4 regions of the Streptomyces sp. NPDC055099 genome follow, and region 3 is predicted to be linked to each of the others. Evidence: riboswitches for the same ligand, from Rfam matches in the RefSeq annotation. Region 3 holds a riboswitch; each other region holds the start of a gene.
The links. A riboswitch is a leader RNA that binds a small molecule or an ion and turns the genes downstream of it on or off. The one in region 3 is predicted to bind cyclic di-AMP.
Positions count from the first base shown of each region.

Region 1: linked by a shared signal. The riboswitch ahead of ACWFRU_RS08545 (M23 family metallopeptidase) and the one ahead of ACWFRU_RS14770 (NlpC/P60 family protein) in region 3 are both predicted to bind cyclic di-AMP.
Region 2: linked by a shared signal. The riboswitch ahead of ACWFRU_RS35260 (transglycosylase family protein) and the one ahead of ACWFRU_RS14770 (NlpC/P60 family protein) in region 3 are both predicted to bind cyclic di-AMP.
Region 4: linked by a shared signal. The riboswitch ahead of ACWFRU_RS05575 (LysM peptidoglycan-binding domain-containing protein) and the one ahead of ACWFRU_RS14770 (NlpC/P60 family protein) in region 3 are both predicted to bind cyclic di-AMP.

Region 1 covers NZ_JBSGUA010000003.1:118,205-125,675, reverse strand. The annotation lists gene ACWFRU_RS08560 (bifunctional acetate--CoA ligase family protein/GNAT family N-acetyltransferase) at 1-2,290, opposite strand, end outside; gene ACWFRU_RS08555 (HPr family phosphocarrier protein) at 2,424-2,705, shown strand; gene ACWFRU_RS08550 (GntR family transcriptional regulator) at 2,846-3,532, opposite strand; gene ACWFRU_RS08545 (M23 family metallopeptidase) at 3,746-4,549, opposite strand; cyclic di-AMP (ydaO/yuaA leader) riboswitch at 4,562-4,725, opposite strand; gene ACWFRU_RS08540 (M16 family metallopeptidase) at 4,933-6,318, opposite strand; gene ACWFRU_RS08535 (M16 family metallopeptidase) at 6,315-7,471, opposite strand, start outside.
Region 2 covers NZ_JBSGUA010000019.1:26,998-34,468, forward strand. The annotation lists gene ACWFRU_RS35250 (cytochrome P450 family protein) at 1-972, shown strand, start outside; gene ACWFRU_RS35255 (transglycosylase family protein) at 1,136-2,143, shown strand; cyclic di-AMP (ydaO/yuaA leader) riboswitch at 2,325-2,518, shown strand; gene ACWFRU_RS35260 (transglycosylase family protein) at 2,522-3,229, shown strand; gene eno (phosphopyruvate hydratase) at 3,456-4,736, shown strand; gene ACWFRU_RS35270 (FtsB family cell division protein) at 4,838-5,320, shown strand; gene ACWFRU_RS35275 (DUF501 domain-containing protein) at 5,381-5,923, shown strand; gene ACWFRU_RS35280 (Ppx/GppA phosphatase family protein) at 5,920-6,846, shown strand; gene ACWFRU_RS35285 (NAD(P)/FAD-dependent oxidoreductase) at 7,245-7,471, shown strand, end outside.
Region 3 covers NZ_JBSGUA010000005.1:67,622-75,092, forward strand. The annotation lists gene ACWFRU_RS14760 (NlpC/P60 family protein) at 1-675, opposite strand, end outside; gene ACWFRU_RS14765 (hypothetical protein) at 996-1,349, shown strand; gene ACWFRU_RS14770 (NlpC/P60 family protein) at 1,444-2,640, opposite strand; cyclic di-AMP (ydaO/yuaA leader) riboswitch at 2,649-2,805, opposite strand; gene pcrA (DNA helicase PcrA) at 3,060-5,582, shown strand; gene ACWFRU_RS14780 (peptidoglycan DD-metalloendopeptidase family protein) at 5,603-7,219, opposite strand; gene ACWFRU_RS14785 (lipase family alpha/beta hydrolase) at 7,427-7,471, opposite strand, start outside.
Region 4 covers NZ_JBSGUA010000002.1:266,898-274,368, reverse strand. The annotation lists gene ACWFRU_RS05590 (GNAT family N-acetyltransferase) at 1-115, opposite strand, end outside; gene ACWFRU_RS05585 (hypothetical protein) at 192-1,301, opposite strand; gene ACWFRU_RS05580 (hypothetical protein) at 1,304-2,464, opposite strand; gene ACWFRU_RS05575 (LysM peptidoglycan-binding domain-containing protein) at 2,629-3,378, opposite strand; cyclic di-AMP (ydaO/yuaA leader) riboswitch at 3,381-3,537, opposite strand; gene ACWFRU_RS05570 (restriction endonuclease) at 3,915-4,340, opposite strand; gene ACWFRU_RS05565 (PAS domain S-box protein) at 4,794-6,089, opposite strand; gene ACWFRU_RS05560 (ATP-grasp domain-containing protein) at 6,432-7,471, shown strand, end outside.

The sequences.
Region 1 (7,471 bases), on a different contig from region 3:
TGCCGTACCGCCCGAGCAGTTCGCGGGCGTCGTCCTGGGCGAGGGTGGCGCCGCGCGGGTCGTCCTGCGCGGCGAGCAGCTCGTCGATCCGCCGGGCCGTGCCGCCCTCGTCGATGTCCTCGTACTCGTGCACCTTGCCGGGTTCCTTGGCCTCGCGCCGCCACTGGGCATACTTCACGGCTTCGGCAAGGGCCCGCACGGCACGCTCGGCGGCGGGGTAGGCGGGGATACGGTACCCCGTCGCTGCCGCTGCCGTGGGCGCCCCCGCTGCGGGTGCGCTCTCGCTAGCCGCCGTTGCTGTGGGCAGGCGTTCCGCAGGGCGATTGGGGTCTCCCCTGCTCGAACGAAGTTGAGAGCTTGGGGAAGGGTGGGCACAGCCCCCGCTGCCGGGCACAGTTACAGCAGCGTCAGGGCGAGTCCGGGTCGCGGCAGCCAACGCTTCGGCGAGCCCGCCGAGTTCCACGTGCACCACGGCCACCGGCTTCGCCGGGCACCCGGCGGCAGCCGACCGCAGCGCAGCGGCAAGCTCCTCCCCCTCGGGGGCAGCAGTGGTGGCCCGGTCCTCCCCCACCCAGGGAATGGCGGTGACGATCACGGCATCGCAGGCCTCGTCCGACAAAGCATCGGACAGCGCGGCGCGGAAGTCCGCGGGAGTGGCCCCCGTGGTCAGATCCACCGGCGGCAGCGGCCGAAGCCCGTCGGCGACACACGCGTCGTATGTGAGGAGCCCGAGCGACTCGGAGTTCCCGAGGATCGCCACCCGCGGCCCGGAGGGCAACGGCTGCCCCGCGAGCAGCAGCCCCGCGTCCACCATCTCCGTCACGGTGTCGACCCGGATGACCCCCGCCTGGCGGAGCAACGCCGACACCGTGGCATGCGGAAGCCGCGTGGCCTGCACCGCGTGCCCCGTGGGCGCGATCCCGCTGTGCTTGGCCCCCTGCACCACGACCAGCGGCTTCGCCGTCGCCGCGCGCCGGGCGAGCCGGGTGAACTTGCGCGGGTTGCCGATGGATTCGAGGTACATCAGGGCGACATCGGTGTCCGGGTCCTCGTACCAGTACTGGAGGACGTCGTTGCCGGACACGTCCGCGCGGTTGCCCGCGCTCACGAAGGTCGACAGGCCCGCGCCGCGCCGGTGCAGGCCGGAGAGAAGCGCGATGCCGATCGCTCCGGACTGCGTGAAGAGGCCGATCCGGCCGCGCTCGGGAGGATGCGGGGCCAGCGACGCGTTGAGCCGCACGTCCGGCGACGTGTTGATGACCCCGAAGGCGTTCGGGCCGAGGATGCGCGTGCCGTACGACCGTGCCTGGCGCACCAGTTCGCGCTGCCGCTCCCGCCCTTCGGGACCGCTCTCCGCATACCCGGCGGAGATCACGACCAGCCCGAGCACCCCGCGCTCCCCGCACTCGTCGACGGCCTGCGGCACCCGCTCGGCGGGCACGGTGACCACGGCGAGCTCGACGGTCTCGTCGATGTCCCGCACGGAGCGGTACGCGGGCACGCCGTCGACCTCGGCGCTCTCCCCTGCCTCGAAGTCGAACGCGCTGTTCACCGCGTACAGCCGCCCCGTGAAGCCCGCTTCGCGCAGGTTGCGCAGGACGCTGCGCCCCACGCCGCCCGGCGTGCGTCCGACACCGATCACCGCGACCGACTTCGGCGTGAGCAGCCGCTGCACCGACCGCGCCTCGGCCCGCTGCTCACGGGCTCGCTGCACGGCGAGCGAGCGGTCGGTCGGCTCCAGATCGAATTCGAGCCGTACGACGCCGTCCTCGAAGCTGCGCTTCTGCTGGTAGCCCGCATCCGTGAACACCTTGATCATCTTGGTGTTCGCGGGCAGCACCTCGGCGGCGAAGCGGCGGATGCCGCGCTCCCTGGCTACGGCGGCGATGTGTTCGAGGAGGGTGGAGGCCACTCCCCTGCCCTGGTGGGCGTCCTGCACGAGGAAGGCGACCTCGGCCTCGTCGGCGGGCGCACTCGCGGACATGCCGCGCTCGTCGATGCGGTCGAAGCGGACGGTGGCGATGAACTCGCCGCCCACGGTGGCCGCGAGACCCACCCGGTCGACCTGGTCGTGATGCGTGAAGCGGTGCACGTCCTTGGCGGACAGCCGTGGGTAGGGCGCGAAGAAGCGGTAGTACTTCGACTCGTCCGAGACCTGTTCGTAGAAGCTGACCAGGCGGTCCGCGTCCTCGGCCGTGATCGGCCTGATCCGGGCGGTGCCGCCGTCACGCAGGACGACGTCGGCTTCCCAGTGGGAGGGGTATGCGTGCCGGTCCGACGGGGTCTGCATGGGCCCAGGGTACGGGTCGCGGGGGCGCCTCGGCCGGGGCAGTCTAGGAGTCGTCGAACAGCCGGCGGAGCACTCGTGACGGCATGAGACACTGGTCTAGACAAGTGTGAGACACCTGGAAGGGCAGCAACACATGGCTGAGCGCCGCGTCAACGTCGGCTGGGCCGAGGGCCTTCACGCCCGACCCGCCTCCATCTTCGTCCGCGCGGCCACCGCCGCCGGCGTCCCCGTGACGATCGCCAAGGCTGACGGCAACCCCGTGAACGCCGCCTCCATGCTCGCGGTGCTCGGTCTGGGCGCGCAGGGCGGCGAGGAGATCGTGCTCGCCTCCGACGCCGAGGGTGCGGACGCCGCCCTCGACCGTCTGGCGAAGCTGGTCGCGGACGGCCTCGAGGAACTCCCCGAGACCGTCTAGTAAAGACTGGTACTCATACGCTGAAGGGCCTGCCCCGAAATAGGGGTGGGCCTTTCGGCTTTTCCACTGCTATTCGGGCAGCAGAAATAAGACCCCGCCCAATAGCGCTTCTTTGCACTTCTTTGTATACGGCGCCTCTGTTAAAGACGCAGACCCGCCGTGTTTACGGAATGTTGCGAACCCCTCACACCGGAGAGATGGCGCACGAAGCGCGGCCGGTGCGCGGAGGCCGTTCGCTCCGTGTGCTGAGTGGTGAGCGCGCGGGCCCGTTCCGCGTCCCCGCGAGCGACCGCGTCGACGATCGCGGCGTGCTCGGCCCAGGCCTCGGCGGGAGCCTCCGTCGGCTCGACCACGTACATCCATGCGATCTTGTGCCGGAGCTGCGTGAGCAGCGCCGTGAGGCCCGGGCTGCCGGACGCCTGGGCGAGCGTCTCGTGGAACCAGCCGCCCAGGGAGCGCAGATCCTCGCTCTGGCCGCGCCTCGACCGCTCCTGGCCGAGCCTGACGAGACCGCGCAGGACCTTCAGGTGCGCCTCCGTGCGGCGCTGGGCGGCGCGGGCCGCGCCCAGGGGCTCCAGGAGCGCGCGGATCTCAAGGAGGTCGGCGGCCTCCTGCTCGGTGGGCTCCGCGACGCACGCGCCCGCGTGCCGGCGCGTGACGACGAAGCCCTCGGCCTCAAGGGTGCGCAGGGCTTCGCGCACCGGGACGCGGGAGACTCCGTAGCGGCGCGCGAGCAGTTCCTCGGTGAGCCGGCCACCCCGTTCGTAGACACCGGAGACGATGTCGTCCCGGATGGCCGTGCATACCGAGTGCGCGGGAATGCGCATGACTGACCTCCGCCTTAATCCCCGCGAAACGCGGTCGATCGACGCCTGTTCTGCGACTCTATTGCAGGACGGCCGAATTTCCGACGGCAGGCCGAAATCCAGGGATACTTTTGGCCAAAGGAGATACGGGAACGGCGAAAGCCCCGGCTCTCGACGAGCCGGGGCTTTCGGTGAATCAGTGGCGCTTCGCGCGTCCGCCTTCGTCCGCCGGGATCAGACGTTGACGCCGTGCGAGCGGAGGTACGAGACGGGGTCGATGTCCGTGCCGTAGTCCGCGCCGGTGCGGGCCTCGAAGTGCAGGTGCGGGCCGCTGGAGTTGCCGGTGGAGCCGGAGAGGCCTATCTGCTGGCCCGGAGTGACCGCCTGGCCGACCGTGACACCGAGGGACGACATGTGGCCGTACTGGGTGTACGTGCCGTCGTTCATCTTGATGACCACGTTGTTGCCGTAGGCGCCGCCCCAGCCGGCCTCGACGACGGTGCCGGAGCCGACCGCGTGGACGGGGGTGCCGGAGGCGGCGTGGAAGTCCACGCCGGTGTGGCTGCCGGAGGACCACATGGCGCCGCCGGTCTGGTAGCCCGTGGAGACGTACGAGCCGGAGATCGGGGAGACGTAGGTGTTGAGGCGCTTGCGCTCGGCCTCGCGAGCGGCACGCTCCTTGGCCTCGCGCTCCTTCTTGGCCTTGGCCTTCGCCTCGGCCTCGGCCTTGCGCTTCGCCTCTTCGGCCTTCTTCTTGGCGGCCTCTTCGGCCTTCTTGGCCGCGGCGGCGGCGTCGGCGGCCTGCTGCTGGGCGGCGGCCTGCGCGTCGATGCTCTCGGCGAGCGAGTCGCCGACGGAGACGGCCTGGGTCAGGCCGGTGTGCTCGAGGGCCGCCGCGTCGTCGGCGGCGAGCGCCGGAGCGGCCAGGCCTCCGATGACACCGGTGGTGGTGAGGGCTGCGACGCCCGCCACGTTCGCGGTCGTACGCGTGAGGCGGCTCGGGCGACGGTGCTTCCCGGTGGCACGGGTGAACGCCATGAAGCGGCTGATCCTTTCCTTCCTTCTCGCCTACCGGGTTAGCTGACGGGTTCGGAGCAGGAAGGTCTCCTACGAGTCCCTCACCTGACGGCAAGGTTCCCGATTCACCCCAAGGGGACATGTGGGTCCCCGGCTCCCCTGGCTCGCGCCGTACGGGGACTCGGCGATGACTGTCCGGTGCCGCGGGTGCGACTACTGCATGACGAACAGCCGGGATGACGCTAAGCGGGCCGTCTTTCAAACGACAAACGGATCAGAGCTTTTGTAGCGCACGCCACAGGTCAGACACGTAACCTCCATAGCAATTCGGACATATGAGAACCCCAGTGGTAAATCTCAGCCACTGGGGTCCCGATATGTCCTGACTGTGACTCAGCTCGCGGTCACCCCGTGACCACACTCACTTCACCGATGCCGAGCGCCCTGACGGGCTCCTCGATCTGCGCGGCGTCACCGACGAGCACCGTCACCAGACGGTCCACCGGGAAGGCGCTCACGACGGCGGCAGTGGCCTCCACGGTGCCGGTCGCGGCCAACTGGCGGTAGAGCTGGGCCTGGAAGTCGTCCGGCAGGTGCTGCTCGACCTGGTCGGCGAGCGTGGCCGCGACGGACGCCGCCATCTCGTACTTGAGCGGGGCCACGCCCACCAGGTTCTGCACGGCGACATCGCGCTCGGCGTCCGTGAGGCCGTCGGCCGCGAGGGTGCGCAGGACCTTCCACAGGTCGTCGAGCGCCGGGCCCGTGGACTCAGTGTCCACGGAGCCGCTGATGGCGAGCATCGCGGCGCCGGTGCCGTCCGGTGCGGAACGCAGGACCTGGGCGAACGACCGTACGCCGTAGGTGTATCCCTTCTCCTCGCGCAGGACGCGGTCCAGGCGTGAGGTGAGGGTGCCGCCGAGGCAGTACGTGCCGAGCACCTGCGCGGGCCAGACACGGTCGTGGCGGTCCGGTCCCACGCGGCCGATGAGCAGCTGTGTCTGGACGGCTCCGGGGCGGTCCACGATGACGACACGCCCGGTGTCGTCCGCGGTCACCGGGGGCACCGGACGCGGCTCGGCGGTGCCGCCCGTCCAGGCGCCGACGGTGTCGGCGAGGACGGCGTCCAGGTCGACGCCGGTCAGGTCGCCCACGATGACGGCGGTCGCCGTGGCGGGACGCACGTGCTTCTCGTAGAAGGTGCGCACCGCCGCCGAGTCGATGGCCGTGACCGTCTCCTCGGTGCCCTGACGGGGGCGCGACATGCGGGAGGTCGCCGGGAAGAGCTGCCGGGACAGCTCCTTGGCGGCGCGGCGCCCCGGGTTCGCGGCCTCGTGCGGGATCTCGTCCAGGCGGTTGCGCACGAGGCGCTCGATCTCGCTGTCCGCGAAGGCGGGGGCGCGCAGGGCGTCGGAGAGCAGGCCGAGCGCCTTCGGGAGGCGGGAGACCGGGACTTCGAGCGAGACGCGTACGCCGGGGTGGTCGGCGTGCGCGTCCATGGTGGCGCCGCAGCGGTCGAGTTCGGCGGCGAAGTCCTCGGCGGAGTGCTTGTCCGTACCTTCGTTGAAGGCTCTCGCCATGATCGTGGCGACGCCGTCGAGGCCGGCGGGCTCGGCGTCGAGCGGCGCCTCCAGGTGGACCTCCACCGCGACGACCTGCTGGCCGGGCCGGTGGCAGCGCAGCACCGTGAGGCCGTTGTCCAGGGTGGCGCGCTCGGGCGCGGGGAAGGCCCACGGCCGTGCCTCGCCCGCCTGGGGCTGCGGGTGGAACTGCATCGTTGCGGCCTCGGTCACTTCGCCGCCTCCTCTTCGTCCTCGTCGGTGGCTTCAGCGCCCGCTGTGTCCGCTACGGGTTCGTACACGAGCACCGCGCGGTTGTCGGGGCGCAGGCGGGCCGCCGCGGCCTCCCTGACCTCTTCCGCGGTGACGTCCAGGACGCGGCCGACGGCGGTGAGGGCGAGCTGCGGGTCGCCGAACAGGACGGCGTAGCGGCAGAGTTCGTCCGCGCGGCCCGCCACCGTGGAGAGGCGGTCGAGCCACTCGCGCTCCAGCTGTGCCTGGGCGCGCTCCATCTCCTCCTCGGTGGGGCCCTCTTCCGCGAAGCGGGCGAGCTCCTCGTCGACGGCGGCCTCGATGACGGGCACCTCGACGTCGCCGGACGTCTTCACGTCGAGCCAGCCGAGCGAGGGGGCGCCGGCGAGTCGCAGCAGGCCGAACCCCGCCGCCACGGCGGTGCGGTCGCGGCGCACGAGGCGGTTGTAGAGCCGGGAGGACTCGCCGCTGCCGAGGACCGTCAGCGCCAGGTCGGCCGCGTCGCACGCGCGCGTGCCGTCCTCCGGGAGGCGGTAGGCGGCCATCAGGGCGCGGGCGGGGACCTCTTCCTCGACGACCTCGCGCAGCTCCTTGCCGATGATGTCCGGCAGCGAGCCGTCACGCGGCGGCTGCTTGCCGTCGTGCGAGGGGATGGACCCGAAGTACTTCTCGACCCAGGCGAGGGTCTGCTCCGGGTCGATGTCGCCGACGATCGACAGGACCGCGTTGTTGGGCGCGTAGTAGGTACGGAAGAACGCCCGCGCGTCCTCCAGCGTCGCCGCGTCCAGGTCGGCCATGGAGCCGATCGGAGTGTGGTGGTAGGGGTGGCCCTCGGGGTACGAGAGGGCGGTCAGCTTCTCGAACGCCGTGCCGTACGGAACGTTGTCGTAGCGCTGGCGGCGCTCGTTCTTGACGACGTCGCGCTGGTTCTCCATGGATTCTTCGTCGAGCGCGGAGAGCAGCGAGCCCATGCGGTCGGCTTCCAGCCACAGGGCCAGCTCGAGCTGGTGGGTGGGCATGGTCTCGAAATAGTTCGTGCGCTCGAAGCTCGTGGTGCCGTTGAGCGAACCGCCCGCGCCCTGCACCAGCTCGAAGTGGCCGTTGCCCTGCACCTGCTTCGAGCCCTGGAACATGA
Region 2 (7,471 bases), on a different contig from region 3:
AACATCGACCCGCCGGACCACACCCGCCTGCGCCGCCTCGTCTCGAAGGCCTTCACTCCCCGCCGCGTCGCCGAGTTCGCGCCCCGCGTCCAGGAACTGACCGACCACCTCATCGACCAGTTCGCGGAGAAGGGGGAGGCCGACCTCATCCACGACTTCGCCTTCCCGCTCCCCATCTACGCGATCTGCGACCTGCTCGGGGTGCCCCGCGAGGACCAGGACGACTTCCGCGACTGGGCGGGGATGATGATCCGGCACGGGGGCGGGCCGAGGGGCGGAGTCGCCCGGTCCGTGAAGAAGATGCGCGGCTACCTCGCCGAGCTGATCCACCGCAAGCGCCTCGAACCCGGCGACGACCTCATCTCCGGGCTCATCCGCGCCTCCGACCACGGCGAGCACCTCACCGAGAACGAGGCCGCCGCGATGGCGTTCATCCTTCTCTTCGCCGGGTTCGAGACCACCGTCAATCTCATCGGCAACGGCACGTACGCCCTCCTCACCCACTCCGAGCAGCGTGAGCGGCTCCAGGAATCGCTCGGGAACGGCGACACCGGGCTCCTGGAGACAGGGCTCGAGGAACTCCTCCGCTTCGACGGTCCCGTCGAACTCGCCACCTGGCGGTACGCCACCGAGCCGCTGACCGTCGGAGGGGAGGACATCGCCGCCGGCGACCCCGTCCTCGTGGTCCTCGCCGCCGCCGATCGCGACCCCGCGCGATTCGACCGGCCGGACACGCTCGACCTGTCCCGCCGCGACAACCAGCACCTCGGCTACGGCCATGGCATTCATTACTGTCTCGGCGCACCGCTGGCCAGGCTCGAAGGACAGGCCGCCCTCGCGACCCTCCTGCGGCGCCTCCCTGACCTGCGCCTGGCGGCGGAACCTGGTGATTTGAGATGGCGTGGCGGGCTCATCATGCGGGGACTGCGCACGCTTCCCGTGGAGTTCACACCCGCACAGAAGAGCAAATAATCGACCCCTGAAACGATGTTTAGCTGACGGACCGTCAAGACTGTGACTTTCACGTGATCTCCGCTGCATCGACTTGTGACAAGCGTTCGACTGCCGCTACGTTCACCGACGACTCGGCATCCCGTGCCGCAGTCGTCGCTCCAGTCACGCGAAAGGCAACCGCATGCTCTCCGGCAATGGTCGTCACCGACGCCCCCGCCAGGCCCCGGCCCTGATCGTCGCGGCAGGAGTGGCGGGATCGGCCATCGCGATCCCGCTGCTCGGCGCCACCAGCGCGAGCGCGGCGGACACCGCCACATGGGACAAGCTCGCGGAGTGCGAGAGCGGCGGTTCCTGGAGCGCGGACGCGGGCAACGGCTACTACGGCGGGCTCCAGCTCTCGCAGCAGACCTGGGAGGAGTACGGCGGCCTCGACTTCGCGCCGAGCGCCGACCAGGCGAGCCGGTCCCAGCAGATCTCCGTGGCCGAGAAGGTCCTCGACGACCAGGGGCCCGACGCCTGGCCGAGCTGCGCGCCGATCGCCGGTCTCACCGAGGGCGGTGCCGCCGCCGACGTCGACCCGGGCGCGCCGATCACGACCATTCCTTCTGACGAGCCGTCGGAATCGACCGGTTCCGGCGAGTCGTCGAAGCCCGGCGGGTCGGGCGAGCCGGACGCGTCGCCGAGCGAGTCGGCCGACCCCTCGGGCAGCGCCGAGCCGTCCGGGAAGCCGGACGCCGACGACGCGTCACGAGACAAGAATCACGACGAGTCGGGCAAGTCGGGTGACTCGGACGGCTCGGGTGACTCGGACGAGTCGGCCGGGCCCGGTGACTCGACCAAGTCCGGCGACCCGGACAAGTCCGGGCGCGACGAGGCCACTTCGCCCGCCCCCTCGCCCTCCACGGGCGAGGGCGAGGGCCGTCACCGCGGCGGCAGCGCCGACGACGAGGCGTCCGAGGGCTCCGCCCGCGAGGGTTCGGGCCGGCACGCCTCGCGCGGCGACGAGCGCGAGCACGACGTCTCCGACGGGACGTACACGGTCCGTTCCGGGGACAGTCTCTCGCTCATCGCCGACGACTTGGACGTGAAGGGCGGGTGGACCGAGCTGTACGCCGAGAACGAGAAGTCGGTCGGCTCCGACCCCGACCTCATCCTTCCCGGTCAGAGCCTCGATTTGGGCGAAAAGTAGGGGTAGTTGGCGAGTCGCTTTGCGCTTGATGTCCCAATTGGCGCAAGTGAGACATGGGTCTCAGAAGCCCTGATCGTCTTTGAAATTCGGGCGATCGCATGTCTACGGTCGTGACCGCTCGCCACAGCGGGCCCCGCCGGTCGGTACGCCGAGTCCTGCCAACGGCCGTTCGGGAACAGTCGTCGCGTAAGCGCCGTAGGCAGGAGCGGGGGACCCAAGGTTTGCGCCGGGCCCGGCCGTTGAACGTCTCGCGAGAGCGAGGCGGGGAGACGGACGGGAACGGCTAGGGGTTAAGTCGCACTCAGGAAGTGCGGCCGGGCAACTTCATCGGCCCGAACCCGACAGCTCACCTCGCAGGCGTCGGTGAGGGGATCACTCATGCTGTTTTCCAGCAAGGGCAAGCACCGCCGCCCGTCCAAGGCCACCCGTGTCGCCACGCTCGCCGGCGTCACCGGTGTCGCGGTCGCGGCCCCGCTGATGGCGGCCGGCCAGGCCTCCGCCGCCACGAACTCCGAGTGGGACGCCGTCGCCCAGTGCGAGTCGGGCGGCAACTGGTCGATCAACACCGGCAACGGCTACACGGGCGGCCTGCAGTTCTCGGCGTCCACCTGGGCCGCGTACGGCGGCACGAAGTACGCGCCCACCGCCGACAAGGCCTCCAAGGCCCAGCAGATAGAGATCGGCGAGAAGGTCCTCGCGGGTCAGGGCAAGGGTGCCTGGCCGAGCTGCGGCGTCGGCCTCTCGAGCGCCTCCAACGAGGGTGGCGGTGCGCAGGAGAGCGCCCCGCAGCAGACCCAGGAGCAGCCCAAGAGCCAGCCCACGCCGCAGACCGAGCAGCCGCAGCAAGCCGCTCCGAAGGCGGAGGCCGCCCCGAAGGCCGAGTCCAAGAAGACCGTCGAGACCCCGACCGGCCAGACGGTCAAGAAGGGCGACGGCGAGTACAAGGTCAAGAAGGGTGACACCCTCTCCAAGATCGCCAAGGCGGAGGACGTCAAGGGCGGCTGGCACAAGGTGTACAAGCTCAACGGCGACATCATCGAGAACGCCGACATGATCTTCCCGGGCCAGCAGCTCCACCTCAGCTAAGCGGTAGCTGCCTCCCCACCCCCGTCCCCTCGGGTCCACCCCGCCCCGGTGCGCGTATCCCCCGTACGCACCGGGGCGGGGTATGTTTGTTCCGTTCGGAAACTTTTTGCTCTCGGTTTGTCCACAGGACGGGCGCTCGGCTGGCTCTTGTCCGGGAGCCGGTTAGGCTCGTGTCCGCGAGGCCAACGCCTCGCGTACCCGCGTCACATCCCAGAAGGAGATGCTCGTGCCGTCCATCGACGTCGTCGTAGCCCGGGAAATCCTGGACTCCCGAGGCAACCCCACGGTCGAGGTCGAGGTCGGCCTCGACGACGGCAGCACGGGTCGTGCCGCCGTTCCGTCCGGTGCGTCCACCGGTGCTTTCGAGGCCATCGAACTCCGTGACGGTGACCCCAACCGTTACCAGGGCAAGGGCGTCGAGAAGGCCGTCCTCGCCGTCATCGAGCAGATCGGCCCGGAGCTCGTCGGGTACGACGCCACCGAGCAGCGCCTGATCGACCAGGCGATGTTCGACCTCGACGCCACCGACAACAAGGGCTCGCTCGGCGCCAACGCCATCCTCGGCGTCTCGCTCGCCGTCGCGCACGCCGCGTCGGAGGCCTCCGACCTCCCGCTCTTCCGCTACCTCGGCGGCCCGAACGCGCACCTGCTGCCCGTTCCGATGATGAACATCCTGAACGGCGGGTCGCACGCCGACTCGAACGTCGACATCCAGGAGTTCATGATCGCGCCGATCGGCGCCGAGTCGTTCTCCGAGGCCCTGCGCTGGGGCACCGAGGTCTACCACACGCTGAAGAAGGTCCTGAAGGACAAGGGCCTGTCCACCGGCCTGGGCGACGAGGGCGGCTTCGCCCCGAACCTGGACTCCAACCGCGCCGCGCTCGACCTCATCCTTGAGGCCATCAAGCAGGCCGGCTACGTCCCCGGCGAGCAGATCGCGCTCGCGCTCGACGTCGCCGCGTCCGAGTTCTACAAGGACGGCTCGTACGACTTCGAGGGCAAGTCCCGCTCGGCCGCCGAGATGACCGAGTACTACGAGGAGCTCGTCGCCTCGTACCCGCTCGTCTCCATCGAGGACCCGCTGTTCGAGGACGACTGGGCCGGCTGGAACGTCATCACCGAGAAGCTCGGCGACAAGGTCCAGCTCGTCGGCGACGACCTGTTCGTCACCAACCCCGAGCGCCTCGCCCGCGGCATCGAGGAGAAGTCGGCCAACGCCCTCCTGGTGAAGGTCAACCAGATCGGCTCGCTGACCGAGACCCTGGACGCCGTCGAGATGGCGCAGCGCAGCGGCTTCAAGTGCATGATGTCGCACCGCTCCGGCGAGACCGAGGACGTCACCATCGCCGACCTCGCCGTCGCCACCAACTGCGGCCAGATCAAGACCGGCGCCCCGGCCCGCTCCGAGCGCGTCGCCAAGTACAACCAGCTCCTGCGCATCGAGGAGATCCTGGACGACGCCGCGGTGTACGCCGGTCGTTCGGCGTTCCCCCGCTTCAAGGGCTGAACAACGGCAAGCTCCGGCTCCGCTGAGTAGATACGTACGTCCCCGTACTCGGTCCCGTACCGTGTGCGGGGACGTTCGTACGTATCGGGGAGGCGGCACACATGGCCGTGAAGGACCGCGACCGGTTCTCCACCGCGACCAGGCTGCGGCTGCTCGGCGAGCAGACCGCGGAGCGTGTCTACCGCTCCCAGACCAAGCGCCAGGCGCGCCGTTCCCGGCTCACGGGACGCGCCGCGCTCCTCGCGCTCGTGCTGTGCTCGCTGGTCGTCGCCCTCGCCTACCCGATAAGGCAGTACGTCTCCCAGCGCGCGGAGATCGCCGACCAGCGCAAGGAGCAGGCCGAGCGCCGCGAGCACGTCGAGAGGCTGAAGGACGAGAAGGCCCGCTGGCGTGACGACGCGTACGCGGAGCAGCGCATCCGGGACCGGCTGCACTATGTGATGCCGGGCGAGACCGGGTACACGGTGATCGACCCCGAGGCGGCGAAGAAGCAGCGCACCGACCAGGGCGCCGCCGCCAGGCCCTGGTACTCGAACGTCTGGGACGGCGTCGACAAGGCGGACCGCCCGGCCGACGACGACTGAGCCCGACGCACCCGTCGTCCGGCTCAACAGAACCTCTACGGAACCGATCGAAAGACAGGCATGGAAACGCCCCCGCCGACCACCCCGCGCACCGAGCCCACCGACGCCGACGTCGAGGCATTCAAGCAGCAGCTCGGCCGCCCGCCGCGCGGCCTGCGGGCCATCGCCCACCGCTGCCCCTGCGGACAGCCGGACGTCGTCGAGACGGCGCCGCGCCTGCCCGACGGGACGCCGTTCCCGACGACGTACTACCTGACGTGCCCGCGGGCCGCGTCCGCGATCGGCACCCTTGAGGCCAACGGCGTCATGAAGGAGATGTCGGAGCGGCTGAAGACGGACCCCGACCTCGCTGCCGCCTACCGCAAGGCGCACGAGGACTACATCGCGCGCCGTGACGCCATCGAGGTCCTGGAGGGCTTCCCGAGCGCGGGCGGCATGCCGGACCGCGTGAAGTGCCTGCACGTCCTGGTCGGCCACTCCCTGGCCGCGGGCCCCGGCGTGAACCCGCTGGGCGACGAGGCGATCGCGATGCTCCCGGAGTGGTGGCGCAAGGGGGCGTGCGTGTCCCTCGCGGAGGGCGAGCCCGCGGGGGAGAGCGCATGACCCGCGTCGCCGCGATCGACTGCGGCACCAACTCCATCCGCCTCCTTGTGGCGGACGCCGACCCGCTGACCGGTGAACTCGTCGACCTGGACCGCAGGATGACGATCGTCCGCCTCGGCCAGGGCGTGGACAAGACGGGCCGCCTGGCCCCGGAGGCCCTGGAGCGGACCTTCGCGGCGTGCCGCGAGTACGCCGAGGTCATCAAGGCCCACGGCGCCGAGCGCGTCCGTTTCGTGGCGACCTCCGCCTCCCGCGACGCCGAGAACCGCGACGACTTCGTACGCGGGGTCCTGGACATCCTCGGTGTCGAGCCGGAGGTCATCAGCGGTGACCAGGAGGCCGAGTTCTCCTTCACGGGGGCGACGAAGGAGCTGACGGGCAGCGACCACCTCGCCAAGCCCTACCTCGTCGTCGACATCGGCGGCGGCTCCACGGAGTTCGTCGTCGGCGACGACACCGTCCGCGCCGCCCGCTCCGTCGACATCGGCTGCGTGCGCCTCACGGAGCGGCACATCCGCAGCGACCCGCCCGCGCTCGCCGAACTGGCCGCTGTCCGCGCCGACATCGCGGCCGCGCTCGACCTCGCCGAACAGACGGTGCCGATCCGCGAGGCCCGCACCCTGGTCGGCCTCGCGGGCTCGGTGACGACGGTGTCCGCCATCGCGCTCGGCCTCGACGCGTACGACTCCGCGGCGATCCACCACTCCCGTGTCTCCTACGAGCAGGTGAGCGAGATCGTCGGCCGGCTGGCCGGGGCCACGCACGACGAGCGGGCCGCGATCCCGGTGATGCATCCGGGGCGCGTGGACGTGATCGTGTCGGGCGCCCTCGTCCTCCTTTCGATCATGGAAAGGACCGGTGCGGGGGAGGTCGTCGTCAGCGAACACGACATCCTCGACGGCATCGGCTGGTCGATCGCCTGAGCGCCCCAGGCGGCGTCTGAGCGGCTGTTCGGGGGCCCGGAAGGGCCCCCGACGACATGCCGTCGGGAAAGTTCGTGAAGTTCTTCACAAGGAAATCGGCTCGGTTGGACGATGTTCAGGGGTTCTGGACCCCTGAAAGTGACCCGAGAAGGCCCTGCGACCCACGACAGTGAAGGTTCGGGAGTGCGTCCGGAGGGTGGGCCCGTCGAGTGGTCCACTGCCTCCGAGAGGCCAGAGCGGCAGCTCACAAGGGGTGCACAACGTCCCGGGTCATCCCGTGGTTCCCCTGGGGCTCTATGGCCTGCGTCACGTGGGCGGCGAACTATAGCAGAGGGTCCACCCATGCTTGTGAAGGGGCGCACGAGCGACCCCCGCCGGGCAGGTGGATACTCGATGGCATGAGCACCACGGAGCGTCCCAGGATCCTCGTAGTAGGCGGTGGGTACGTAGGCCTGTACGCAGCTCGGCGCATTCTCAAGAAGATGCGCTACGGAGAGGCGACCGTCACGGTCGTCGACCCCCGGTCGTACATGACCTACCAGCCCTTCCTCCCCGAAGCCGCCGCCGGCAGCATTTCGCCTCGGCACGTCGTCGTCCCGCTGCGACGCGTGCTGCCCAAGGCGGA
Region 3 (7,471 bases):
GCCCCGGAGGCCGTCACGGCCCGCGTCACGCGATGCCCTGTCCTCGCCCGCGAGCTCCGCGCGCTGGTCGCCGGTGAGCTGTGACAGGAGCCGCTTGGCCGCGCCGAGCTTTCCGGTGACCGTCTTCTTGTGCTTCTTCAGCTCCGCCTGGCGGGACGTGAGGTGCGCGAGGGTTTCGTCGGCCTCGGTGCGCAGCTGATCGATCTCCCGGAGCTGGTTCCGCACACCGGTGACGGCCGCCGCCTGACGACTGTCGGCGCGGTCGGCGATCGCGGCGCGCTCCAGATACTGGTCGGGATCGGAGGAGAGCGCGAGCTGGACGGCGGGGTCGATGCCGCCGCTGCGGTACTGCGCGGCGGCGATCGAACCGAGCCCTTCACGCGCCGAATTGAGCTTCTCCGTCTTCCGGGCCGCCTCGTCACGCAGCTCGCCCAGGGACTTCTCGGCGCCCTCGGCCTTCTCCTTGGCTCCGTTGTACTTCTCGGTGGCGATCTCGGCCTCGCGGTAGAGCGCGTCGACTCTGGACTTCACCTCGGCCGGGCTGAGCCGTGGATCCGCATGTCCCGTGCCGTCGAACGCGGTGGCCGTGGCGGCTCCCGCGAGGACGATGGTGGCGGCGGTACGGGCCGTATGGCCACTGAGCGAGCGCTGTTTCGGCTTGCGGTGCGCTGCCACGAAGGGGGGCTCCTTAAGGTTCCGGCGACGGCCCGCACAGGGGGAGCGGGCCGCCGCCGGATTCTCGGCGGTGGTAACCGACTGCCGCCCCGGGTCCGGGCGGCGGTGGGGAGCCGGTCACCTGACGAAGGACGCTAAACCTGACCGTCACGGGTTGGTGACGGATTGTGCGCAACTGACGCGACTGTGGCGTCCGGTGACCTCAAGTGACCGCGTGATCCGCCGAACCGGCAGTCTTCGGAGGCGCACGTGACCGATGCGGCGCTCGGGGGCCACCTGGCTACGGAGGGGTGATACGGCCCCGGCTAGGCTCCGGAACCATGGACGTTCTCACCCATCTCTTCGTCGGCCTGCACATCATCGGCATCGCCTCCCTCCTGGGCGGTTTCCTCACCCAGATGAAGCAGATGGGCCAGGGCACGGCCCGCTTCGTCCCCGCGATGCTGCACGGCGCGCTCACGATGCTCGTCACGGGCGTGGTCCTGGTGGGCCTCAACCAGGCGGACGACAACCCCGTCAACAACGTCAAGATCGGCATCAAGATGGCCGTCCTGATCGTGATCCTCGCGCTGGTCTACGTGAAACGGGACGACGAGCAGGTGGACAAGGGGATGTTCGGCGCCGTCGGCCTGCTGACCGTCGCGAACATCTTCATCGCGGTGCTGTGGACCTGAGTCCGCGGATCCGACCGGCCCACTACGCGCGCGTGGCCCGCAATCCCCCCGGGAATGCGGGCCACGCGCGCGTGATGGGCTCCTGGGCGAGTGCTCAGGCGGGCCGCACCACACTGTGGATCGGCATGTAGTAGATCGACTCCACGCGGACGTTCGTCCCCGGCTTCGGCGCGTGGATCATCTTGCCGTCGCCGATGTAGATCCCGACGTGGCTGATGTCGTCGTAGAAGAACACCAGGTCGCCGGGCTTGGCGTCGGCCGTCTTCACGGTCGTGCCGACCTTCACCTGGTCCCACGTCGTACGCGGCAGGGAGATCCCCGCGGCCTTCCACGCGTCCTGGGTGAGCCCGGAGCAGTCGTAGGAGTCGGGCCCGGTCGCGCCCCACACGTACGGCTTGCCGATCTGCGCCTCGGCGAAGTTGATCACCTTCGCGGCCTTCGTCGCGTAGCCACTGTCCGTGCCGTCGGAGCCGGAGCCGGAGCCCGTGTCGGTGCCGGAACCCGTGTCCGTGCCCGAGTCCGGAGTCTCCTTCTCGCGCTCCTTGGCCGCCGCCTCTTCCGCCGCCTTGCGCTTGGCCTCCGCCTCGGCCTCCTGCTTGCGCGCCAGCTCGGCGGCCTTGCGCTTGGCCTCTTCTTCCTTCTTCTTCTCGATCGCCGCGAGGCGTGCCTTCTCCTCGGCCGTCAGCTCCGAGAGCAGCGTGCGCGCCGCGCCCAGCTTCTTCTGGACGGTCTGCTTGCTCGTCCGCAGGTCGTCCCGCGAGTCGCTCAGCGTCTCCAGGCTCTTGGCGGCCTTCGTGCGCTGCTTCGTCGCCGAGGCCTGCTGCGTCTGGTAGTCGTCGACCGCCTTCTTCTGGCGTGCGGTCAGCCGGTCCGACAGGTGGTTCTGGTCGAAGTACCCCTGCGGGTCGTCGGCGAGCATCATCGTGGCGGTCTCGGAGACGCCCCCGGTGCGGTACTGGGCCGCGGCGAACGTGCCCAGCTGCCGGCGGGCCTCGTTCAGCTTGTCCGTGCGCTTGGCCACATCGTCGAGAAGGGTGTCGACCTTCTTGCGCTGCTTGTCGGTGCGCTCCTTGACGGAGTTGTACTTCTGGGTGGCCACGCCCGCCTGGTGGTAGAGGTCGTCGACCTTCTTCTGCACCTCTTCGAGGCTGGGCTTCTGGGGCGCTGACGGTGCCGCTTGCGCGCTCTGTGACAGGAGAGCCACGGAGGTGAGGGCTGCCGTCGTGATGCCGAGGGCCGGAGCGGTGCGTAGGCCGGTGATGCGGGCCCGCGGCTTGCGGTGCGACGCCAAGGGAGGCGACTCCTTCCGTAGACCGCCTACCGGGTTAGCTGTCGGGTTCGGGCGGGTGATTCCGGAAGGTTGCCCTACGGTCCCGTACCGCGTACGGGACCGATTCACCCCAAGTTCTTGGTGGGTCCCCGGCTCCGAGGAGATCGAACTCGGCGGAGGCCACCCGTTCCCGGCGGGGTTCGCCGGTGGGAGTACGAGCAGCCCGCGGAGCACGGTAGCCAACTCGTGTGCTCCGTGTGAAGGTTGATGTTCGATATGCCCGATACGTTTTCGTTACTTTACGAAGCTCTTGACGCGGACACGCGGCGCCGTCGCGGAACGTGACGGGCCGCGGGCGGGGCGTGTGCGGGGCATGTGCGGGTGGACGTGGCCGGAACCCGGGGCGGGTTGTCAGTGGGGCCGCCTAGACTCGGGAGGCGATGAGCAGCCTCTTTGATGACAGCTTCCTGGCGGACCTCAAGCCCTCGCGGGCTTCCGAGGAGGAGCCCCCGCCGCCGCCCGAGGACAGCGCCCCGGAATCCGTTCCGGACGATCTGTTCGACGGGAAGTTCGACGCGCCCGTACCCCGGGACGCGCACTACCGCGGTGGCGCCCCGCGCCCCGTGATCGACCCGGCGGCCCTGCTCGACGGGCTGAACGAGAACCAGCGCGCGGCCGTCGTGCACGCGGACTCCCCGCTGCTCATCGTCGCGGGCGCGGGCTCCGGCAAGACCCGGGTCCTGACGCACCGCATCGCGTATCTCCTGGCCGAGCGGCACGTGCACCCGGGGCAGATCCTGGCAATCACGTTCACGAACAAGGCCGCGGGCGAGATGAAGGAGCGCGTCGAGCAGCTCGTCGGGCCGCGGGCCAACGCGATGTGGGTGTCGACGTTCCACAGCGCGTGCGTCCGCATCCTGCGCCGCGAGTCGAAGAAGCTCGGCTTCACCTCCTCCTTCTCGATCTACGACGCCGCCGACTCCAAGCGGCTCATGGCGCTGGTCTGCCGTGACCTGGACATCGACCCGAAGAAGTTCCCGCCGAAGTCCTTCAGCGCCAAGATCTCGAACCTGAAGAACGAGCTGATCGACGAGGAGACCTTCGCAGGACAGGCCGCCGACGGCTTCGAGAAGACGCTCGCCCAGGCGTACGCGATGTACCAGTCGCGGCTGCGCGAGGCGAACGCCCTCGACTTCGACGACCTGATCATGACGACGGTCCACATGTTCCGCGCGTTCCCGGACGTCGCCGAGCACTACCGCCGCCGCTTCCGCCACGTGATGGTCGACGAGTACCAGGACACCAACCACGCGCAGTACGCCCTGGTGCGCGAGCTGGTGGGCCCCTCCGGAGGCGAGGGCGACGACCCGGCCGAGCTGTGCGTCGTAGGTGACGCCGACCAGTCGATCTACGCCTTCCGTGGCGCCACGATCCGCAACATCCTCCAGTTCGAGGAGGACTACCCGGACGCGACGACGATCCTCCTGGAGCAGAACTACCGCTCCACACAGACGATCCTGACCGCCGCCAACGCCGTCATCGAGCGCAACGAAAGCCGCCGCCCCAAGAACCTGTGGACCAACGCGGGCGCGGGCGCGGGCATCATCGGCTATGTCGCCGACACCGAGCACGACGAGGCGCAGTTCGTCGCCGACGAGATCGACCGGCTCACCGACGCGGGCGACGCGAAGGCGGGCGACGTCGCGATCTTCTACCGGACGAACGCGCAGTCACGTGTCTTCGAAGAGATCTTCATCCGCGTCGGCCTGCCCTACAAGGTCGTCGGCGGCGTCCGCTTCTACGAGCGCAAGGAGGTCCGGGACGTCCTCGCGTATCTGCGCGTGCTCGCCAACCCGGAGGACTCCGTCCCGCTGCGGCGCATCCTGAACGTGCCCAAGAGGGGCATCGGCGACCGCGCGGAGGCGATGATCGACGCGCTCTCGCAGCGCGAGAAGATCTCCTTCCCGCAGGCACTCAAGCGCGTCGACGAGGCGTACGGAATGGCGGCCCGCTCGGCCAACGCCGTCAAGCGGTTCAACGTGCTGATGGAGGAGCTGCGGACCATCGTCGAGTCCGGCGCGGGGCCCGCCGTCGTCCTGGAGGCCGTGCTCGAACGCACCGGGTACCTCGCCGAGTTGCAGGCCTCGACCGACCCGCAGGACGAGACGCGCATCGAGAACCTCCAGGAACTCGCCGCCGTGGCCCTGGAGTTCGAGCAGGACAGCGGAGCTGCCGCCTCTGAAGGCGAAGGCGAAGGCGAAGGTGAAGGCGAGGCCGAGGGCGAGGAGGCCGCGGGCACCGGTGTGTCCGGCACCCTTTCCGAGTTCCTGGAGAGGGTCGCGCTCGTCGCCGACTCCGACCAGATCCCGGACGAGGAGGACGACGGCTCCGGAGTCATCACGCTGATGACGCTGCACACCGCCAAGGGCCTTGAGTTCCCGGTCGTCTTCCTGACCGGCATGGAGGACGGCGTCTTCCCGCACATGCGCTCCCTCGGCCAGGTCAAGGAACTGGAGGAGGAGCGCCGCCTCGCGTACGTGGGCATCACGCGCGCGCGTGAGCGGCTCTATCTGACCCGGTCCTCGATGCGCAGCGCCTGGGGACAGCCCTCGTACAACCCGCCCTCACGCTTCCTCGAGGAGATCCCGGAGGCGCACCTGGACTGGAAGCGGAAGGGTTCCGTCGGCGCGCCGGCGACTTCCGGCCCCGCGGCCGGGATCGCCTCCTCCTTGTCGTCGTCCCGCTCGCGGACCGGCGGCGCCCAGGGCTTCGCCACGCGCCGCGCATCGGAGAAGCCGGTGGTCGCGCTCGCGGTCGGGGACCGGGTCACGCACGACCAGTTCGGCCTCGGAACCGTGGTCGGGGTGAAGGGGACGGGCGCGAACGCCGAGGCGACGGTGGACTTCGGAGAGCCGAAGCCGAAGCGGCTCCTCCTGCGGTACGCACCGGTGGAGAAGCTCTAGAACCGCGGGGGCGGCCGGAGTTACGTCGGGTCGAGGCCGTGGCTGCGCAGCCACGGCAGCGGGTCGATGGCCGAGCCGCCCGCGGGACGCACCTCGAAGTGCAGGTGCGGGCCCGTGGAGTTGCCGGAGTTCCCGGAGAAGGCGATGGGCTGGCCCGCCTTGACGGGGCCGCTGGAGATCTTGTGCGTGGAGAGGTGGCAGTACCACGTCTCCGTGCCGTCCTTGGCGGTCACGATCGCCATGTTGCCGTAGGCGCTGTTCCACTTCGTGGAGACCGTGCCGTCGGTGGCGGCGAGCACCTCGGTGCCGTACGACACCGGGAAGTCGATTCCGGAGTGCGCGGACATCCAGTTGACGCCCGCCTGGCCGTAGTACGCGCTGAGACCGTGCTGCTTCACCGGCAGCGAGAACTTCGGGCGCAGGCGCTCCTTGCGCGCGGCTTCCTCGGCGGCCTTCTTCTGGGCGGCGACCTTCTCCGCCTTGAGGTCGATGCGCTCCTGGGTGCGGCTCGCGCGGTCGGCGAAGTCACCGGCGTCCGCCGAGAGGTTCGCCAGCTGCGTGTCGAGCTTGTTGTTGGCGGCGGAGGGCTGCACCGACGTGGGGTCCGGGGCCGTTGCCGCCTGCGTCTCCTTGCCGTCGTCGCCGCCGAAGTTGCCCACGGAGGCCGCGGCGATACCCGCGACGCCCATCACGCAGGCGGAGGGCACGGCGACGGTGAAGAGCGCGGAGCGCTTGGCGGGGGAGCGGCGGCGGGCCCGGGAACGGGAGCCGTGCGAACGGTCCATGAGCGGCGGTTCGTCGTCACCCGCGGAAACCCTGCGGGTCGGCTCGACCGGGCCGAGTGAATCGGCGGGAGCCTCGTCGGGCGTGAACTCGTGCTCGGCGGGAACCGGTTGGGCGTAGGCGTCGGGGGAAGGCGGACCGGAGTCGTATGACGCGGTGGCGTAGGACCCGGTGTCGTAAGGCGAATGCTCGTACGGTTCGGGGGCCTCGTACGTGTCGGGCGCTCCGGTCGCTCCGGGCGTGTCCTGGGCCTCGTACGTGCCGTGTGCCTCGTGCGTCGCGGTGGTCTCGTACGCCATGTCCTGGCCGGCGGAGTTCCACGCGGTCGCGTCGTAGGCGCCGGTGTCGAAGGCCTGGGTCTCCCACTGGCCGGTCTGCTGCGGCTGGTCCCAGGTGCCCGCGTCCCACTGGCCCGTGGCCTCGGGACCCGCTTGCTGCGCCGGGATGTCGGCGGAGAGGTGCTGATGGCCGCCGGTCGACCACATGGCGCCGGTGTCGTAACCACCGGTGTCGTAGCCACCGTTCTCGTACCCACCGGTGTCGTACGCGGCTTGGTGCTGCGCGGCGTACGGGTCGTGGTTCAGCGTCTGCTGGGTCCCCGTGGTGGACCACTGGCCGGTGTCGTACGAACCGCCGGGCATGTCGCCGAAGAGCGGGTCGGACGCAAAGCTTCCGGTGTCGTGACCGGCCGTCGCGTAGCTGCCCGTGGTGTCGAAGCTTCCGGTGGAGTAGCTGTCGTAACCGGTGTAGGCGCCGTGCTGGGTGCTCTGCGGGTCATACGCCGCGTAGGGCGCATGGTCGGCGGGTGCCGAGGCCGGGGGTGTCGAGCTCCCCGACGGGTGACGGTCGTTCACCAACTTCTCTTTCGCCTCGGCAGCAGGGGGCAGAGCAGTGCGGCGACTGTACCCGGCGGTATGCGGGCGCGACAATCTTCGGCAGGTTTCGTGCTCTCAGGAAACGGGCATTCGGCCGCCTTTCGGCGGTCGGCGGGCACACCTTTGGCCTTGCGTTCGAGCTCCGTTCGACAATTTTCCCGTGCCGCGGGGTGCGCGGGCTGCTCCTCAGGCCACGGTGAGTCCGTTCTCGGGACCCTTCGCCGGGGTCCC
Region 4 (7,471 bases), on a different contig from region 3:
GCAGTTGTATCCACGGCGAGTGGAGCTCGGTGCTGGCCCGCACGAGCGCGCAGAACTCATCCTGGTCGGCGAGGGTGAGCGGGCACAGTTCGACGCGTGACGGCTTGTTGGGCATGGGCCCATGCTAGGACCTCCCACAGAGAAGTGGATCAGTGGATCACCAAGGTGATCCACCCCTCCATACAGCCTCCTCAGCCGAAGCGTTGAATGCGCGGAGCGAAGGTGTTCTCGGGTCCGGCGGCGCGGCCGACCGACCACACCGTCGACGTACCCGGCACGGGCGCAAGCTGCAGCGTCCGGGAGTCGCCCTCCCCGGCCACCGCCGGTTCGCTGTACTCGGCGAACGACTGGCCGTCCCAGGACAGGAAATCCGGCCCGGGCACCAGTGGCGGGTAGCTGCCGGGCGGACCGTACTTCTGCGAGTTGGCCACCGAGACCCAGCCCAGCTTGCCGTTCGCGGCGGGAGCGAACGAACTGATCGAACCGAAGTTGGTGGGTACGGCCACCCGGCTCCACCCGTTCCCGTCCCAGCGCATCAGCAGCGGCGGAATCGGTTTGCCCACCGGGCCACCGACGAACCCGGCCGTGCCGCCCGCCCATACCTCGGTCGGCGAGACCGCGAGCACACTGCCCACGGCCGACCTCGGGAACCCGTCCACGATCGTCTGCTGCCACTCCTTGCCGTCCCAATGCGAGACGGCGGCGCCGGAGTTGGTGGCGCCCGCGGCCCAGATGTCGTCGGCCGCCACCACGTGCATGCCGTAGACGGCTCCCGGCGGCACCGGCATGTCCTGCCAGCCGCTTCCCTCCCGCCGCAGCAAGACCTGCGCGCCGTCCCGCGATCCGATCAGCCAGGTCTCCCCGCCGCCGGTGACGACCTTGGTCAGCAGGACACCGCGGGGCGGCCGGCTCTCGCGCCAGGCGGTGCCGTCGTAACGCAGCAGGCGGGCGCCGCCCGCCGAGTCACGGCCGACCGCCCAGATCGCGCTCGGAGAGGTCGCGGCGATGGACAGCAGATCTCCTTGCCAACTGACCTTGGGAAGACTCTGGCGCTGCCACGCGGTTCCGTCCCAGCGCAGCATCAGCGGAAAGCCCGGGGCCTCGCGGCCGACGGCGTCGGAGCCCACGGCCCACGCCCGGTCGGGGCCGAACGCCACGGCCTCGTTCAGCCCGGCCTGCGGGCGTATCCCCGCCGGGACCGGGACGTGCTGCCAGGCAGCGGGCTCCGCCGCGGCCGAGCTCATGACGGTGATGACGGTCATCGCGACGGCGAGAACCGCGACGAGAAGTCGGCGCACCATGGTCAGCCTCCCAGCCGCTCGCTCATCAGGTTCGGTTTCGAGCCGTAGATCTCGGCGGTCCCGAAGGACAGCAGCGAGGACCCGGCCTTCGTCAGGACACGCGGTTTCACGTCGATCGCGTTCGTGCGCTCAGGGCCGTAGGAGAAGGTGGTGCGGGAGCCGTCGACCCGCGCGTACTTCGACTGGAACGCGCGGTCGCTGCGCACCGGCAGCCACAAGGCGCCGTCCGGGCCGCGCACCATGCCCTCGGTGTAGGTGTCGCCCAAGGGCGGGTAGGTGGTGCGCCAGGTGTGGCCGTTCCAGGTCATGAGGTAGGTGCGGGGCACGCCGTCGGTGTACTGGCTGCCGCCGATCGTGACGCGGCCGGACGGTTCGACCAGCATCGTGTGGATGTTGCTGTTCGGCGGCAGCGGCACCTTCGCGTCCCGCCAGGCGGTGCCGTTCCAGCGCAGGACGGTCGTCCCGTTGGTGGTGTCCCCCCAGGCCCAGGCGTCGGTGGCCGTGCGCGCGGTGATCCCCATCAGGTACAGCACGCCCTCGGGGGTGGACTGTGTGGTCCAGCCGGAGCCGTCGTAGTGCAGGACCTTCAGCCCGGTGTCGTCCTCACCGACCACCCACGCGGCACCGGGCACGGCGGCGAAGTCCTGGTAGACCCACATGGTCTGCGGCAGAGGGACCGTGCTCCACTCTCCCGACCCATCCGATCCTTCCGCCGACCGGCGCAGGATCTCGCCCGCTCCGTCGCGGTTGTGCATGATCCATGTTTCCTTGCCGACGAACTGCACCTCGCCGAGCCAGCCCGACGCCTCGGCGCCGGGGAAGCTCCTGTCCCGGCTCCACGCCGCGCCGTCCCACCGGTACAGCATCGGCCGCACCCAGTCGGTGGTGTGCTCGTTCCCGGTGGCCCAGGCCTCGCCCGGGCCGCGGGCGGCGAGGTCGGACACGGTCACGGGCGGTGCGGCCGCGGGCACCGGCAGCGCCGACCAGCTCGGCGTCACGCCCGGCCTGTCGGCCTCGGCGGAGGGCACGGCCACGGCCGGGGATACGACCGCGACAGGTGATACGGCGGCGGTGCACGCGATGACAAGGCCGATGATGGCCGCACGGAGACCATGGTGACCACGGAGACCAGTGCGACCACTGAGACGACGGAGACCGTTCATGAGACCCCCCAGGAACGCGAAGGTCGCTCACCTTATGGGCATGCACCCGTCGGTGAATAGACGGGTGCATGCCAATTCGAGGGCCCCTTCCGGGAGGTTCCGACAGCCCTGAGCCCCGGCACGCGGTGCGTGCCGGGGCTCAGGGTGGTGGAGGCCGGTATTCCCTAGTAGGGGCCGTTCACGTTGTCGATCGAGCCGTACCGGTCGGCCGCGTAGTTGCAGGCGGCGGTGATGTTGGCGACCGGGTCGTAGCTGTCCAGCGAGGTGCCGGGCACGTGGTAGGCGTCGAAGGTCGGGCCGATGACCTGCAGGAGCCCCTTGGACGGGGTGCCCGCGGCGGCGTTGACGTCCCAGTTGTTGATGGCCAGCGGGTTGCCGGAGGACTCGCGCATGACGTTGCGGTGGATGCCCTCGTAGGTGCCGGGGATGCCGTGCTGGGCCATGACGTCGAGCGACTCCTTGATCCAGCCGTCGAGGTTGTTGGCGTACGTCTTCTTCGCCGGGGCGACGGCGGGCTTGGCCGCGCTCGAGCGCTCGGAGCGGTCGGCCCGCTGGTCGGACGCCTTGGAGGCGGCCGCGTCGTCCGCCGGGGCCTTCTGCCCGATGGTGATCTTGAGGCCGGGGTGGATCAGCTTCGGGTCGGCACCCAGAACGCTGCGGTTGTCCTCGTACAGCTTCTTCCAGCCGCCGCTGACCGAGTGCTCTCGGGCGATCTTGGCGAGAGAGTCGCCCGCCGCGACGACGTAGGTCTTGGGGGCGGCGGCGGGCTTGGCGGCCGCGGCGGGCTGCGCCGCACTGGCGGCGGTCGCGCCGATCACCGGGAGGACGAGCACGGCGCCGCCCGTGCCTGCCGCGGCGATGCCCCGGCTGAGCGCGGTGGACTTGGGGCGGCGGTGCTTACCCTTTGCAGGCATGACGAATTCCTCTCCGTCGCCTACGAGGTGAGCTGTCGGGTTCGGACGGGAGATGTCCGGTCGCACTGTGAATGCGACTTCACCCCTAGCCGTTCCGGAATCCGGATCGGCGGCTTACCTGGGTCCCCCGCTCCTGCCGTGCGTAAGTGAGTGAGTACGGGAAGGGTTTCCGGACAGCGGCAGGATTCGGCGTTCCATCCGGATTGACGGTGACGTTAGGCGAGAATGCCCGGACAGAACAAGGCCGGAATTCACTCGGGGAATGCGCGAGGCCCATTCTCGGAGTCCGCTGCCCGCGCCCTCATTGATCAAATAGCCTCAACTTTGTTTGCGGGAAACGAAAATGCGCCGAGCGGCCCTTGAGGCCCCGATCTGCGGGTGTGACTCATTCCACTGCAGCGCAAGGCCAAGTGGGGTCAGAAGTTGCCTTATTCGCAAAAGCGGACATAATGCGATCCCTATTTTTCATGTCAAAACGGGCATCGCTTTCGGTGGGACCCGGTGCTGACGCCTCATGGCGAACCTGATATAGGGGCTCAGTTCGTGGGCATAAAGCGAGGCGGGGGCGGGATATTGGGCAGCAATTCCCACAACGGCCGTGCTCCTGCCGCCCAGTTGGCGAGCGTGGCGCGGTCCACCAGGTGCATGTGCAGCTGCCGGGCCAGGGGAGCGCACCGCTGGGAGAAGCGTCCGTTGGTCACCATTACCACGATGTCCGCGCCGTGGAGCTGGCGGGCCGTCCCGTTGACGCGCTGCAGGTCGGGTGTGCCGACCGGCGAACCCTGTGCTCCGTTCCTGCGGTGCTTGCACTGAATGACCCACCTGCGGCCCATCGGGTCGGTGGCGACCACGTCCGCCCCGTTGTCACCCGTGCCGCCCGTCTGCCGGGCGTCCATACAGCCGTCGCGGCGCATCAAGTCGCGTACCGCGTACTCGAACTCGCGGTGATGCAATGCGTCCAACCGTGACATCGCATAGCGCAGTTGCCGGCGCCTGACGTCGGCCCACAATGCCCGTTGGCGTCGATGATGCAAGAGCCCAAGGCCCGCCGACGCGGCCGCGACGGCGAAAGCGATCAGTAACCACCAGTGCACGAGAAGCCAGTTGACAATAGGGGCAACCAGTGTGAGCGCCACGGCGGCACCGGCAAGAAGCGCCACAAGTCGCGCTTGTTGCCGCTGCTGCCTTTTGGTCGGGCGTCGCCGGCGCCGTCGCGCAGGCGACCGCCGCGTCATTGCCGACCGCCATGGAGTGAAAAGAGCCTGACAAATGACATGAACGGCCCCCCCATTGTCGACGGACTTCTCGTCCGACCTTCCATGCTGGCAGCCGCCACTGGCCATCGGAAAAGATTTGTTCACGTCAGATGCCGGGCAATTTCGCGGCGTTGGCTCCCGGATCTCGGATTCCGTCCGTCAGACGGAGCTGAGCGGATGGGCCGCCGTCGCCGAACGCGGGGGCCAGGCGCGCGGGGCGAGGATGCCGAGGACGTACGCCCGGGCGACCAGGGCGGGGCGCGTGGTGGCGTCCAGAAGTTGCCGCAGGCGGCTCAGGTGGTAGTCGACCGTCTGCCGGGACAGCCGCAGCGAGGCGGCGATGTCACTGTTGCTGCTGCCCTCCGCCAGGAGGGAGAGGATGCGGATCTGCGCGGCGGTGAGCGAGGGATGGGCCTCGTGGGCCAGGCTCTGATGCGTGACGACAGCCCAGACGTGCCGGGCATGGGCAGCCGAATGGCCGACCGTCGTCAGGTGGAGCTGCGCACGGCGTTGCCGCCCCCGGGCGTCGACGAGCACGGCGGACGTCTCCACCCGTCTGGTGCGGCGGGCTATCAGACCGTTCCATCTGCGGTGCAGCCGATCGAGGTCGGGGGCGGGGGCGGGGGCGAGCAGCGTGTGCGCGCGACGGCCCACCAAGTCGGGAAGGCCGAGGTGAAAGAGTTCGGCGGCCGCCGAACTCGCCTCGATCACCCGCCCGTTGGCCGAGAGCAGCGCGCAGGGCAGTCCGCTGTGGTCGCGCAGCGCCTGCAGGTTCTCCTCCGCCTCCTGGCGCTGGACCATGGCGCGGAGGTGGTCGGTGATGTCCACGTAGATCCCGGCTACGCAGGTCTCCGCGTCCTCCCGCACGGGGAAGCGGTGCCCGGCTGCCTGGCCGACGCTGCCGTCCGGGCGGCGATAGCCGAGGGTGTGCCGCACCGGAGTGCCCCGGCTGAGGATCTCCTGGTCCAGGGCGCGGAACTGGGCGGCCTCGGCGGGGGCGTCGAAGTCTTCGATGTATCTGCCGGTGAGTTCCCTCGGCGTGGTGCCGTAGAGGTGCGCGTAGGCATGGTTGGCCCACAGGTAGCGTCCCGCGCGGTCCCGGATGAAGGCGGCGGCCGGGGCAAGGTCGACGAGGTCGGCGAAGGCGGCGTACCGGTGTGGTGCGTGCGCGTCGACCTCCACCGCGAGACCGCGCGTACGGCTGTGGGCGCGCGACTCGTCCAGGGGCCAGCTCACGTCGAAGGTGCGTCCGTCGAACTGCGCCTGCCAGCTGACCTCCTCCGGTGGATGCCCCGGGGCCGAGAGTTCCTCGTGCATGCGCTCCAGGAAGCGCTGCGCTGTCCCGGTGTCGGCGAAGGCGCCGCCTCCCCTCTCCAGGACCTGCCACGGCTGGTCCACCTCCCACCAGAACGCGGGCAGGTGTTCAAGCAGTGCCTTGAGATTGGAGTCGTTCACAGCGGTATCTCCGTCCGTATTCCACTGGTTGACGCACAGTCACAAAGCGATGCGTATCCCGTGTCGATCTCGCGCATGCTCGGTTTCTCGGCCGAATCGGGCGGGACGAGGGCCGCCCGGACGCCGCGTGCGACCGCGGCACTCAGGCATTTGCCTGAACGGCAGACGTCCCCGTCGGCGCTTCGGCCGTCTGTCGCCTGGTCCCCTTGAGTGTGCGGGTGAACACGCCCCGCAACGTACGTCCCGGTGGCCCCGCGTGTTCTACGCGCGTCACCGATCCGTACGACGTCATGCCTCAACCGGACGAATGGAGAGGGAACTTCAGTGAGCAAGGTGCTGTTAGTGCATGCCAAGGGTGGCCCGCCGCTCGGTCACGTCCTCACACGGACGGCCGCCAGGGCGGAAGTGCACCTGCTGGCGCTCAGCGCACTGCCTCCCGCCGTGTCGGAGACGGCCGAGCGGCTGTGCGCCTCCGTCGTGACGCCCGCCGACGCGCGCAGCGCCGACCTGGTGTCCCTGATCGTCTCGCGGGCCGAAGCCGTGGGCGCGCACGCGGTGCTCACCTTCTCCGAGTACGCGGTCGTGGCCGTCGCCGAGGCCTGCCGGGCGCTGGGTCTGGCGGGGGCGGGCAGCGCCGCCGCGCTGGCACGCGACAAGCGGCTGATGCGTCGCACCTGGCACGAACACGGCCTGCCGCAACCGGAGTTCCGTCCGGTCGCCACCGAGTCGGATCTGCACCAAGCGGCCCGCGACCTGCCCTTCCCGCTCCTCCTCAAGGCGGCCTGGAGCGCGGGATCCACCGCGCACCAGATCATCCGCTCCCCGCACGAGGCATCCGCCGCGTGGCGCCGGTCACGCGAAGTGATGGCCGAATCCGCTCAGTTGGGATACGCGGAACTCCATGTGGCCGAGGCTGAGGCGGACTTCGTCGTCGAGCAGATCGTGAGCGGCACCGCTTCGGACTGGTTCGACGAGCCCGGCTGGGGTGACTACGTCAGCGTCGAGGGCGTGGTGGCGGACGGCGTGTTCCGCCCGATCTGCCTCAGCGGCCGTATGCCCACCGTCGAGCCGTTCACCGAGCGCGCGGGCATCACGCCCGCCCTGCTGTCCCAGGACGCCCAGGACCGGATCGTGGCCCTCGCCCGAGCGTCCGTCGACGCTCTCGGACTGCGTGACTGCGGTACCCACACCGAGATCAAGCTCGGTGCGGACGGCCGCATGTGGCTGATCGAGACGGCCGCCCGGTTCGGCGGCGCGATGACGGTGCCGCAGATCGAGGAGGTCTTCGGGCTCGACCTCGTGGGCATGCTCGTCGACCACCTTCTTGGCCGCCCGGTCGAGTGGCCCCGGCACGCCCTCACTCCCGCACAGGCGAACGGCGC